Polyangium spumosum: one gene and its partner. The main gene of each other region encodes a partner of the protein of the gene in region 2 in a complex. Links are inferred from orthologs where the notes say so. Each region holds a gene or a part of one and is shown on either strand. Other genes may lie near its edges.

The links. Proteins that work in one complex are often made in the same cells at the same time.
Region 1: the proteins of accB (region 2) and accD are in contact, whole or in part, in a solved structure (PDB 8UXZ), measured with the Escherichia coli proteins. The link is inferred for Polyangium spumosum from one-to-one orthologs.

What each region holds. Positions count from the first base shown.
Region 1 is NZ_WJIE01000003.1:179,504-182,446, forward strand. It holds accD (acetyl-CoA carboxylase, carboxyltransferase subunit beta), read right to left. Parts: upstream 1,930-2,943; coding sequence 1,072-1,929; downstream 1-1,071. Other genes in the region: GF068_RS10735 (bifunctional folylpolyglutamate synthase/dihydrofolate synthase), read right to left, coding at 1-1,067; GF068_RS10745 (CoA transferase subunit B), read right to left, coding at 1,926-2,606; GF068_RS10750 (CoA transferase subunit A), read right to left, coding at 2,610-2,943.
Region 2 is NZ_WJIE01000001.1:252,067-259,678, forward strand. Bases 2,128-4,907 are described here. They hold accB (acetyl-CoA carboxylase biotin carboxyl carrier protein), read right to left. Parts: upstream 3,866-4,907; coding sequence 3,389-3,865; downstream 2,128-3,388. Other genes in these bases: accC (acetyl-CoA carboxylase biotin carboxylase subunit), read right to left, coding at 2,128-3,361; aroQ (type II 3-dehydroquinate dehydratase), read right to left, coding at 3,981-4,448; GF068_RS01135 (roadblock/LC7 domain-containing protein), read right to left, coding at 4,445-4,801. Outside these bases: GF068_RS01115 (FAD-dependent oxidoreductase), read right to left, coding at 1-1,897; more of accC, read right to left, coding at 2,024-2,127; GF068_RS01140 (aconitase family protein), read left to right, coding at 5,180-7,000; GF068_RS01145 (DUF4139 domain-containing protein), read right to left, coding at 7,131-7,612. UniProt on the Escherichia coli protein: This protein is a component of the acetyl coenzyme A carboxylase complex; first, biotin carboxylase catalyzes the carboxylation of the carrier protein and then the transcarboxylase transfers the carboxyl group to form malonyl-CoA.

The DNA of each region.
Region 1 (2,943 bases), on a different replicon or contig from region 2:
CCCACCCACGCCTTGTCCGCGAGCGCCCCGAAGACGAGCACCACCCGATCGGGCGATAGCCCGAGGGAACACACGTGCTCGGCCAGCGCAGCGGCGCCGTGGGGATTGTGCGCGCAATCGAGGAGGACGGTTTTTCCTGCCCTCTCGATGCGCTCGAGCCGCCCCGGCCAGCGCGCCGCCGCGAGGCCCCGCGTGATGAGCTCCGGCCGCGCTTTCAACGCGGGCATCGACGACACCACGAGCGCCGTTGCCACCGCCGCATTGCCGATTTGATGCGCGCCGGCGAGCCCGAGCTCGGCCTCGACGACCTCCGGCAAGAGCCCCTCGATCCGCGCACGCCCGTCCGGGAGCGCCCGCGCCTCGAACACGCAGACCCCGTCCGCATTCGTGGCCCGCTCGCTCGGCCGCGCCACGCGCAGCACCGGCCCCGCGCCCACGTCCCTCGCCACCTCGAGCGCCGCCGCGAGCGCCTCGTCGTCGAGCGGACCCAGCACGACGGGCACGTCGCGCCGGAAGATGCCCGCCTTGTCCCGCGTGATGGCCCCGCGCGTCTCGCCGAGCAGCGCGGTGTGGTCGAGCGCGACCGACGTGATCGCCGTCCCGAGCGGCCGTTCGAGCACGTTCGTCGCGTCGAGCCGCCCCCCGATCCCGACCTCGATCACGCCCACCTCGACGTCCGCCGCGTCGAACGCGACGAACGCCGCGAGCGTCATCGCCTCGAAAAACGTGAGCCCCTCCGGCGCGACCACGAGCACCCGCTCGAGCGCGTCCGCGAGCGCGAGCTCCGCAATGGGCTCGCCGTCCACGCGGATACGCTCGGCGAAGCGGCAGAGGTGCGGCGACGTGTAAAGCCCGGTCCGGAGGCCCGCCTCCCGCGTGATCGCCTCGACCATCGCGCTCGTCGAGCCCTTGCCGTTCGTCCCCGTGACATGGACGAACCGCCGCTTCGCCTCGGGGTTGCCCAGCGCCGCGAGCGCGGCGTGCATGCGATCGAGGCCGAGCGACATGCCCCGGCCCGCGCGACGCATGAGGTCGTCGACGAGGGGGATCAGGCGTGAAGAGGTCATCCGATCAGCGCGGCATCCGAGCGGCGCGCCCGTCCTGCAGGTGATCGAGCAAGAGCCCGATCGTCTGCTTCATCATGAGCCGAGGGACGATCGCGTCGATCATGCCGTGCTCCAGCAAGAACTCTGCGCGCTGGAAGCCCGGCGGCAAGGTCTGCCGGATCGTCGTCTCGATGACCCGCGGCCCCGCGAAGCCGATGAGGGCCTTCGGCTCGGCGATGTTGACGTCGCCGAGGAACGCGAAGCTCGCGGCCACGCCGCCGGTCGTCGGGTGCAAGAGGACCGAGAGGAAGGGCAGGCGCCGCTGCCGGAAGCGCTCGAGCGCCGACACGCTCTTCGCCATCTGCATGAGCGAGAGGATGCCCTCCTGCATACGCGCGCCGCCCGAGGCCGAGAGCAAGACGACCGGCAGCTCCTCCTCGGCGGCGCGCTCGAAGAGGCGCGTGATCTTCTCGCCGACGACCGAGCCCATGCTCCCGCCCATGAAGGCAAAGACGAACGCGCCGTAGCCGATCGGCCGGCCGCCGAGGCTCGCCTTGCCGATCTCGATGCCCTCACGCGCGCCGGTCTTCTTCTGCGCGGCGCTGATCCGGTCCCTGTAGCTCCGGCCGTCGCTGAAGCGCAGCGGGTCGTCGGGCGCGAGGTGCTCGTCCCAGGCTTCGAGCGCGCCGTCGTCGCAGAGCAGCGCCCGCCAGCCCTTCGCGGAGAGCTTGTGGTGGTGGTCGCAGCGCGGACAAACCTCGAAGCTCGCGGCGAGGACGTCGGCCGTGATGGTCTCGCCGCAGCCCTCGCAGCGCCGGAAGACGCCCGCGCCGATCGAGCGCTTTTCCCCGGCGCTGGGCGGGTTTTTGTCGGGCCAGCTCATGTGGACGAGGCTTGGGCGCCGCCGAGGTCGATCTCCTTCACGTCGTGCGGCACCTTGAGCGCCGGCTCGGTCTTCGCCTGCACCTCGCGCGCGGAGACCCCCGGCGCGAGCTCGCGCAGGACGAGGCCCTCGGGCGTGACGTCGATGACCGAGAGGTCCGTGATGATCCGGTGCACGACGCCCCGGCCCGTGAGCGGCAGGGCGCACTCGCGCAGGATCTTGGGCGAGCCGTTCTTCGCGGCGTGGTCCATGATCACGACGACGCGCTTGGCCGAGACGACGAGGTCCATCGCGCCGCCCATGCCCTTGACCATCTTGCCCGGGATCATCCAGTTCGCGAGGTCGCCCTTCTCGGAGACCTCCATCGCGCCGAGGATCGCGAGGTCGATGTGGCCGCCGCGGATCATCGCGAAGCTCTCCGCGCTCGAGAACGTGGCCGAGCCGGGCATCATCGTCACGGTCTCTTTGCCAGCGTTGATGAGGTCCGCGTCCTCCTTGCCCGACTCCGGGTAGGGGCCGATGCCGAGCAGGCCATTTTCGCTCTGGAGCACGACGTCCATCCCGCTGGGGATGAAGTTCGCGACCAGGGTCGGCATGCCGATGCCGAGGTTCACGTAGAAGCCGTCACGCAGCTCCTGGGCCGCGCGGCGTGCGATCTGCTCTCGCGAGAGGCTCATCGGTTACTCCTTCGCTCCCGCTGCGGGCTTCTGGACGGTCCTGCGCTCGATGCGCTTTTCGTACTTCGCGCCCTGGACCACGCGGTGCACGTAGAGGCCCGGCGTGTGGATCGTGTCCGGATCGAGCGAGCCGACCTCCACGAGCTCCTCGACCTCGGCGATCGTCACCTTCGCGGCCGTGGCCATCATCGGGTTGAAGTTCATCGCCGTCTTTCGGTAGACGAGGTTGCCGTACCGATCCCCCTTCCAGGCCTTCACGATGGCGAAGTCGCCCTGGATCGCGGGCTCGAGCACGTAATCCCGACCATTGAAGGATCGGATCTCCTTCTTCTCGGAG
Region 2 (7,612 bases):
GGTTCGCCAGCGACGAGCGCTTGTAAGCGCCCGTGAGCTGCAGGGCCATGAGGAAGTCGCTCGCCTTGCGGATACCACGCGCGACGTTGTTCTTGAGCGGGATGATCGTCGGCCGCCCCGCGCCCGCTGCGATCGCGACGTGGTCGAAGCCGAGTTTCCACGCGTCGTCGAGATCGAGCGTGCCGCCGAACCGCACGCCGCCGTAGGCGCGGAAGTTCTGGTGCCGCGCGAGCGTGACGTAGAGGACCGTGAGGAAGTTCTTGTCCCAGCGAACCGTGATGCCGTACTCGCTCACGCCGCCGAACCCGAGCAGGATGCGCTCGTCGAGCTCCGTGTAGAGTCTTTTGTAGTCCTTCACGGGCCGCGGCGGCCGCGTCGCGTCACCCGTGAGCTCGACCGGGAGCGGCTCGATCTTGAGCCCGTCGACGGCCGCGACGGCAAATCCTTCGAGCGCCAGGTGGTGCGAGAGCGTGTACCCCGCGGGCCCGAGGCCCACGACGAGCACGTTCTTGCCGATGTACGGGCGCGGGTGCGGCCGCTTCACGTTGAGCGGGTTCCAGCGCGAGAGCAGGCCGTAGATCTCGAAGCCCCAGGGCAAACCGAGCACGTCCGTGAGCACGCTCGTCTCGATCTGCGGGATGTTGACCGGCTCCTGCTTCTGGTAGACGCACGCCTTCATGCAGTCGTTGCAGATGCGGTGACCGGTGCCGGGCAGCATCGGGTTGTCGATGCAGACGAGCGCGAGCGAGGCGATCGAGTCGCCCGCCCGACGCATCACGTGCATCTCGCTGATCTTCTCGTGCAGCGGGCAGCCGTTCAGCGCCACGCCGATCGGGTTCGGCTTGATCGCGCCGGTCTTGTTGTCGCGCAGGCCCTTCGAGCACGAGTCCTTGTCGCGGTCGTGGCAGTAGAGGCAGTAGTCGACCTCGCTCTCGACCTCGCGCGCGGTGCCGCGCCGATCGGTGAGCGCGAAGCCGTCGCGATGGCGGCGCTCGTGCTCGGGGCCGACGAAGAGCTCGGGCAGCTTCTCGTCGGCGCGGCGGAGCTGGACGAGCTGGTTGTGATCGAGGTTGTGCGGCGCCTTGAGCGAGGACCAGCGCCGCGCCGGGTCGTGATGATCGGCGCGCCGCGCCGCGAGCCAAGCCTCCACCGCGTCGAGCGCAAACGCGACGACGACGCCGTCCTCCGCGTCGGTGGGCGCATCCCCCGCGACGGAAACGGCCGCCGCGGCGACCTGCGAGAGCATCGGATCCGCGACGATCGCGGCCCGCACCTTCGCCGCCTTCTCGTGCAGCTCCGGCGTCCACGAGGCGCCGCCGGACTTCGCCGCCTTGCGCGCGACCTCGTCGATCTCGACGAGCGCGATCGTCGCCCGCGCGACCGCGAGCTCCTCCGCCTCGGAGCCACACTCGAGCCGGCTCGACTCCGCGCCGACCGCGGCGAGCGCGCGCCGCGCCGCGTGCGCAGCCTCGACGGCCGTGCCTTTCCACGCCTTGCCCGCGCCGGGCTTGAAGAGGCGCTTCTTCGCGAAATCCTTCTTGAAGGCCCAGAGCGGCGAGCGCTCCTCGGCGCCCGCGGCGAGGGCCTCCACTTCACGCTCCACGCCGAAGAGGCGCGCGACGAACCGCGACAGGTGCGGCGCGCCGGCGAGCAAGGCCTCCGAGATCTCCTCGGCGCTCATGCCGCTCCCCTGGCACGCGCGGTAGCTCGAGAACCGCGCGTACCCCGTGGGATCCGCGGCCTCGAAGTACGCGTAAAACCGCCCCGTGAGCTCGGCCAACCGGCCGGCGTCGAAGAGATCGGCGTACTCGAACCCTGGCTCGCCGAGGGCGAGGTCGGAGGGCTCGGAGGTGGCGTTCACCCAGGAGGAGAAGTCGACTTGCAGACCGTCTTGCATCACCAGCGTTCCTGTCGTGACTGCTGTCTTTAGCGATGAAATATGGGGAAGCCACCCCGGCGAATGAAGGGGACGCGTGGAGATTCGCTCACGCCTGTCCGGCCCGTTCGCCTTATTCGGGGCCTCCTAGAACCGTAGTCGTTCGATCGTGCGGGTAGACATCTTGCCGGCGACCACGTCCGGATCCCGGAGGAGAGCCTGGTGCAGCGGGATGTTCGTGCGGATGCCGCCGATGATGAACTCGTCGAGCGCAGCGCGCATGCGAGCGATCGCTTCCGCGCGCGTGGCGCCGTGCGTGATCACCTTCGCGAGCATGGGGTCGTAGCTGTTCGGCACGCGGAAGCCGCCGTAGACGCCCGAGTCGACGCGCACGCCGCCGCCGCCGGGCGGCAGGTACTCGGTGATGAGGCCGGGCCAGGGGACGAACGTGCGCGGATCTTCCGCGTTGATCCGGCATTCCATGGCGTGCCCGCGCAGGCCGAGCGCGCGCCCGCTCGGGAGCGTGAGCGCCTCCCCCGCGGCGGCGCGGATCTGGTTCTCCACGAGATCGATGCCCGTCACCATCTCCGTGACCGGATGCTCGACCTGCACGCGGGTGTTCATCTCCATGAAGTAGAGATGGCCCTGCTCATCCATCAGGAACTCGAGCGTCCCGAGCGAGGTGTAACCCGTCTCGACGAGCGCGCGGGTGCAGGCCGCGGAGAGCTCGGCGCGTTTGTCCGGGGTCATGGCCGGGCTCGGCGCCTCCTCGATGACCTTCTGGTGCCGCCGCTGCAGGGAGCACTCGCGCTCGCCGAACGTGAAGATGTGGCCGTGGTTGTCGCCGAGCACCTGCAGCTCGATGTGCCGCGGCTCCTCGACGAACTTCTCGAGGTAGACGTCCGGGTTCTTGAAGCCCGCCTGCGCCTCGCTCGTCGCCGTCTCGAACGCGCGCCGGATCTCGCTGTCGTCACGCACGACCCGCATGCCGCGACCGCCGCCGCCGCCCGCGGCCTTGAGGATCACGGGGTAGCCGATCTGCGCGGCCTGCACCGCGGCGTCCTCGGCGTCACGCAGCACGGTCGTGCCCGGGAGGAGCGGCAGGCCGAACCGCTTCGCAGCTTCCCGCGCGCGGACCTTGTCGCCCCAGAGGCGCATCGCCGCGGGCGTGGGGCCGATGAAGGTCAGGCCGCAGCGCCGGCAGAGCTCGGCGAACTCGGCGTTCTCCGAGAGGAACCCGTAGCCCGGGTGGACCGCCTCGGCGCCCGTGATCTCGGCCGCGGCGATGATCTGCGGGATGTTGAGGTAGCTGCGCCGCGGATCGGCCGGACCCACGCACACGGCCTCGTCGGCGAAGCGCACGTGCGGCGCGCTCGCGTCGACGTCCGAGTGGATGGCAACCGTACGGATGCCGAGGGTGCGGCACGCCCGCACGACGCGCATCGCGATCTCGCCGCGGTTGGCGATGAGGATCTTGCCGAACAAGGCGCTTACCTCTCTGCCGCGGCGGCCCTACGCGCGCCTGAGCTTGAAGAGCTTCTGCCCGAACTCCACCGGCTTGCCGTTCTCGACGAGGATCTCGACGATCGTGCCCGACTGCTCGGACTCGATCTCGTTCATCAGCTTCATCGCCTCGACGATGCAGAGCGTCTGTCCTTCTCGAACCACGCTCCCGACCTCGACGAAGGCCGGCGCGTCCGGGGAAGGGGAGCGATAGAAGGTGCCGACGAAGGGCGACGTCACGTAGTCGACCGGCTCCGTGGGCGCCGCCGGCTGAGCCGCACCGGCGACGGGCGGCGCGACACCAGCGACCGGCGCGGCGCGCTCCTCGTAGGCGACGACGCGCGCGCCGCTCGTCCCGCGCACGAGCCGGATGCGCGCGTGTTCGTCCTCGAACTCGAACTCGGTGACGTTGCGCTTCTCGAGGACACGAAGCAGCGTCCGGAGCTGCTTGAGGTCGATGTTCATGCCGATCCCGTTCCCGCGCATGAGGCGGCCCTTCGTCCGAGAAGCAGCCGCCCGAGCCGGGGTGTTTTCTAGCGGAAGACCGCCAAAAAGGAAGGAGATTCGAGGGCAAGGGACGTCACGGGCGTGACGTCCTACGTCAGCGGCCTCGGTGCTGCAGGTGATACACGAGCCCCAGCAAACCGAGGACGTACGACGCAGGGCCGAAGCCCGCGACCGTGCCGAGACACGCGCCGGCCGTGATCGAGTGGTGACGGAATGGCTCGCGCGCCGCGGTGTTCGTGATGTGCACCTCGACCACGGGTAGGCCACTCGCGCGGATGGCGTCGTGCAGCACGACCGAGGTGTGGGTGAGGCCGGCCCCGTTCATGACGATGCCGTCGAAGCCCTCGTCTGCGGCGCGGCCGATCGCGGTCACGAGCTCGCCTTCGTGGTTCGACTGAAGGAAGGCGACGTCGACACCCTCGCTCCGCGCGACCTCCTCGACGGCTTTGTGGATGTCGTCGAGGGTGGTCGTTCCGTAGATGGAAGGCTCGCGCTTGCCGAGCCGGTCGAGGTTCGGCCCCGAGACCACGAGGACCCGCTTGCGCGCTTCGCCGGCGCTCACATGTCCTTGAGCAGCACGGGCGCCTTGACGCGGAGCATGTACCTCGCTTTGCCGACGTTGCCGTCCGGCCGCACGGAGACCGCGACGAAGTGCCGCTCGTTCAGCACGCGGATCACCGTCGTGACCTTCGCCGCCTGGATCGCGATCTCGGCGGTGTCGCCGGCCTCGAGCATCTGGGCCGCGCGCTGGATCGACTTGATGACGACGCTGAACTCCGCGCCGATCGTGTTGATGTCGAAGGGGGCGTCGGGCTTCGAGTAGCTGTCGACCGGGATGCCCTCGAAATCCATGAGGAGGCTGGCGATGCCACCCTCGGTGCCTTCGACGACCTCCTTGAGGACGCTCTGGAACATGGGCTGAAACCTTAGCGAAACCAGAGGCGGACGGGAAAAAGAAAGGGGAGGTTCGTTCGAAGACCCGCGGATTTGCGGTGAGCCCCCCCCGGCCCCCCGTCCGTCCGGCCGCTCTTTTCGTCTTCCGGTCGTCTCTGGAGTCTGGGGGGAGCCACTTTTGCCTCTTGCATCCCGATGCCAACCGGGCCATTCCCGCACCTACGGGCCCGCCCCAACCGGCGCTTGACCCTCGTCCCGCCGAGCGGCTAACGTGCGTCGCGGCTACGTGCCCATCGCGCCCTTGCGATGGCACCTGGTTTGTCCACACGTCTCCGAACGACCGAACGAGAAGGACGGCCCAAAGAAATGCGCGCACGAGCCGGGGATCCCCCCCGCACGATGCCCCAGAAGATCCTCGCGGGACGCGCCGCCGATCCGCAGCTCCGAGGCGATCTGGTCCAGGTCAAGGTCGACCAGATCATCCTCTCGCGATCGCCCGGCAGGGCCCTCGGCGAGGCGCTCTCGGCTGGGATGAAGAAGACCCCGGTCGAGATGGCCGTGGCCTACGACGGTACGTGCGTGACCGACGCGCGCGCGCTCGCCGACGTGGCCGCGGGCGCGCCTCAGGCCGTCTCGCCGGAGTTCCCCGCGTACAACGTGCCCATCGCGCGCGGCGGCATCGGCTTCCCCGCGCCCGTGCACCTCGAGCGCTTCGCCGCGCCGGCGAGGCTCGCGCTCACGGACGACGCGCGCCTCGCGCCGGTCGGCGGGGTCGGGATGCTGACGCTCGTGGTCTCGCCGAGCCAGCTCGGTCAGGCCCTCGCGACCGGCTCGACCTGGGTGCGCCCGCCGCGCAGCGTGCAGATCCACCTCTCGGGCCGCGTGCGCCCGTTCGTCTGCGCGCGCGACGTCGCGCTCGAGCTCTTGCGCCGGGGCATCGACGAGGTCGTGCGGCGCATCGAGTCGGAGCACCACGCGCCGGTCGTGCTGGAGTTCGCGGGCCCGAGCGCGCGGCTGCTCTCGGTCGCGGAGCGCGCGGTGCTCTGCGGCATCGCGCCGCAGGTCGGCGCGGCTGCGGCCCTGTTCGTGAGTGACGAGAAGACCGAGGTCTTCCTGCGGGATCAGCGCCGCTCCAAGGCGCACCGCGCCCTCGTCCCGGATCCGGGCGCGCCGTGCGAGGAGGTCGTCTCCATCGATCTCAGCACGGTCGATCCGCTGCTCATGGACGAGGCGGGCGTCGTGCGTCCCGTGCGGGATCTCGCGGGCAAACCCGTGGGTCAGGTCGTGCTCGGCGGCGACTCGGGCGTGACCCTGCGCGACATGCTCGCGGCTGCGATGCTGCTCAAGTCGAAGCGCGTCCCGTCGCGCCTCGACCTGCTCGTGGCGCCGCCTTCGCGGCAGGTGCTCGAGGTCCTCGCGCAGTCGGGCGCGCTCGTGGATCTCGTGGCCACGGGGGCTCGTATCATCGAGCCTGATCGGCGCGTCACGACGTGTGAGCTTTATCCGCCGCCCGCGGGGACGATCTCGCTGCGCACGGCGGAGCCGGCTCCGCGTGTGCCGGGTGTGCCTTCGTTCGTCGTGGCCTCGGCCGAGACGCTCGCGTATGCGGTGGCCACGGGGACCGTGGGGGATCCGCGATCGTTCAAGCGCCCGGTGCGCGTGACCGTGCCGCGCGCGTTGCCCACGGACGACGTGCTCGTGCTCCGCGACAAGAAGGGCGAGGGCGCGGCGGCGGGCAAGTCGCCTGCGTTGCCGCCGGCTGCGTCGTGGAAGGGGCCGCTCGTCCTCGATCTGGTCGAGGGTGCGTCGCGCTCGGGCTCCAACGGCAAAGTCGCGGAGGTCTCTCCTGGGGGTGCGCCCGTCGCGGGTGGCGTCGTGGTCGTGCTGCGCTCGCTCGACGAGGTGCGGGCCGTCGTGGAAAAGACGATCGACCTGCCTTCGCTCCGCGCCGTCGTCGCTCCCTTCGTGCCGAGCACTGCGGTCGCCGCGCTCGCGAGTGAAGGCATCGCGACGTTCGAGGTGCCGCCAGCTTCGCTCGAGGGCTTGAAGGGACAAAAAAGCCTCTCCTTGCCTGAGCCTGCGGCCTGGGGTGACAAGGTCGGCGTGATCGTTGGAGAACAAACGATCGAGCTGACCTGGCTCGCGCTCGGCGCCGAGCGGACGTGGACGCACGCGGGCACCTCACGCTCGCCTGGCTCTTCCAAGGCCTCCAAATCCTGATCGCTCCCCGCTGGATGAACTGCGCGCTGCGCAGTTCATCCACCATCGGTCCAGGCCGTGCCTGGTCCGGGGTGGAGGGGGCGGACAGCCCCCTCCTGGGGTCCGGGGTGAAACCCCGGCGGCGCTCCGCTCACGGACTCGACAGCGGCTTCTCCAGCTTGATCGAGGCGAGGATGTCGCGCAGGCGCACGGACTGCTCGTTCACCTCGATCTCGAGGATCGTCAGGCGCTTCGTGATCTCGCCGAGGCGGGACGAGGCCTTGCCGAGACGCTCCGTGAAGTCCTGACGCATCTTCTCGGTGTTCTGCCGCGACACCGTGTCGCGCGGGTCGTCCTTGATCTTCTCGATCGCCTTGAGGTTTCGCCGGACTTGCTCGCTCTCGCGCTCGAGCGTCGCCTGCTCCGACTGGAGCTTGTTCCGCTCGTCGAGCGCCGTGCGCAGGCGCCCGCGCGCGTCCCACGCCTTCTTCAGCTCTGCCACCACGAGTTTGTCGGCGCGCGCGTCGTTCATGTAGGCCTTCACCGCGTCGTCTGCGAGCGGCGAGAGCGCGTCGATCTGGCGCGTGAAGCTGCGGCGCTCCTCCACGTCGAGCACGTTCGTCGCGCGCTTCG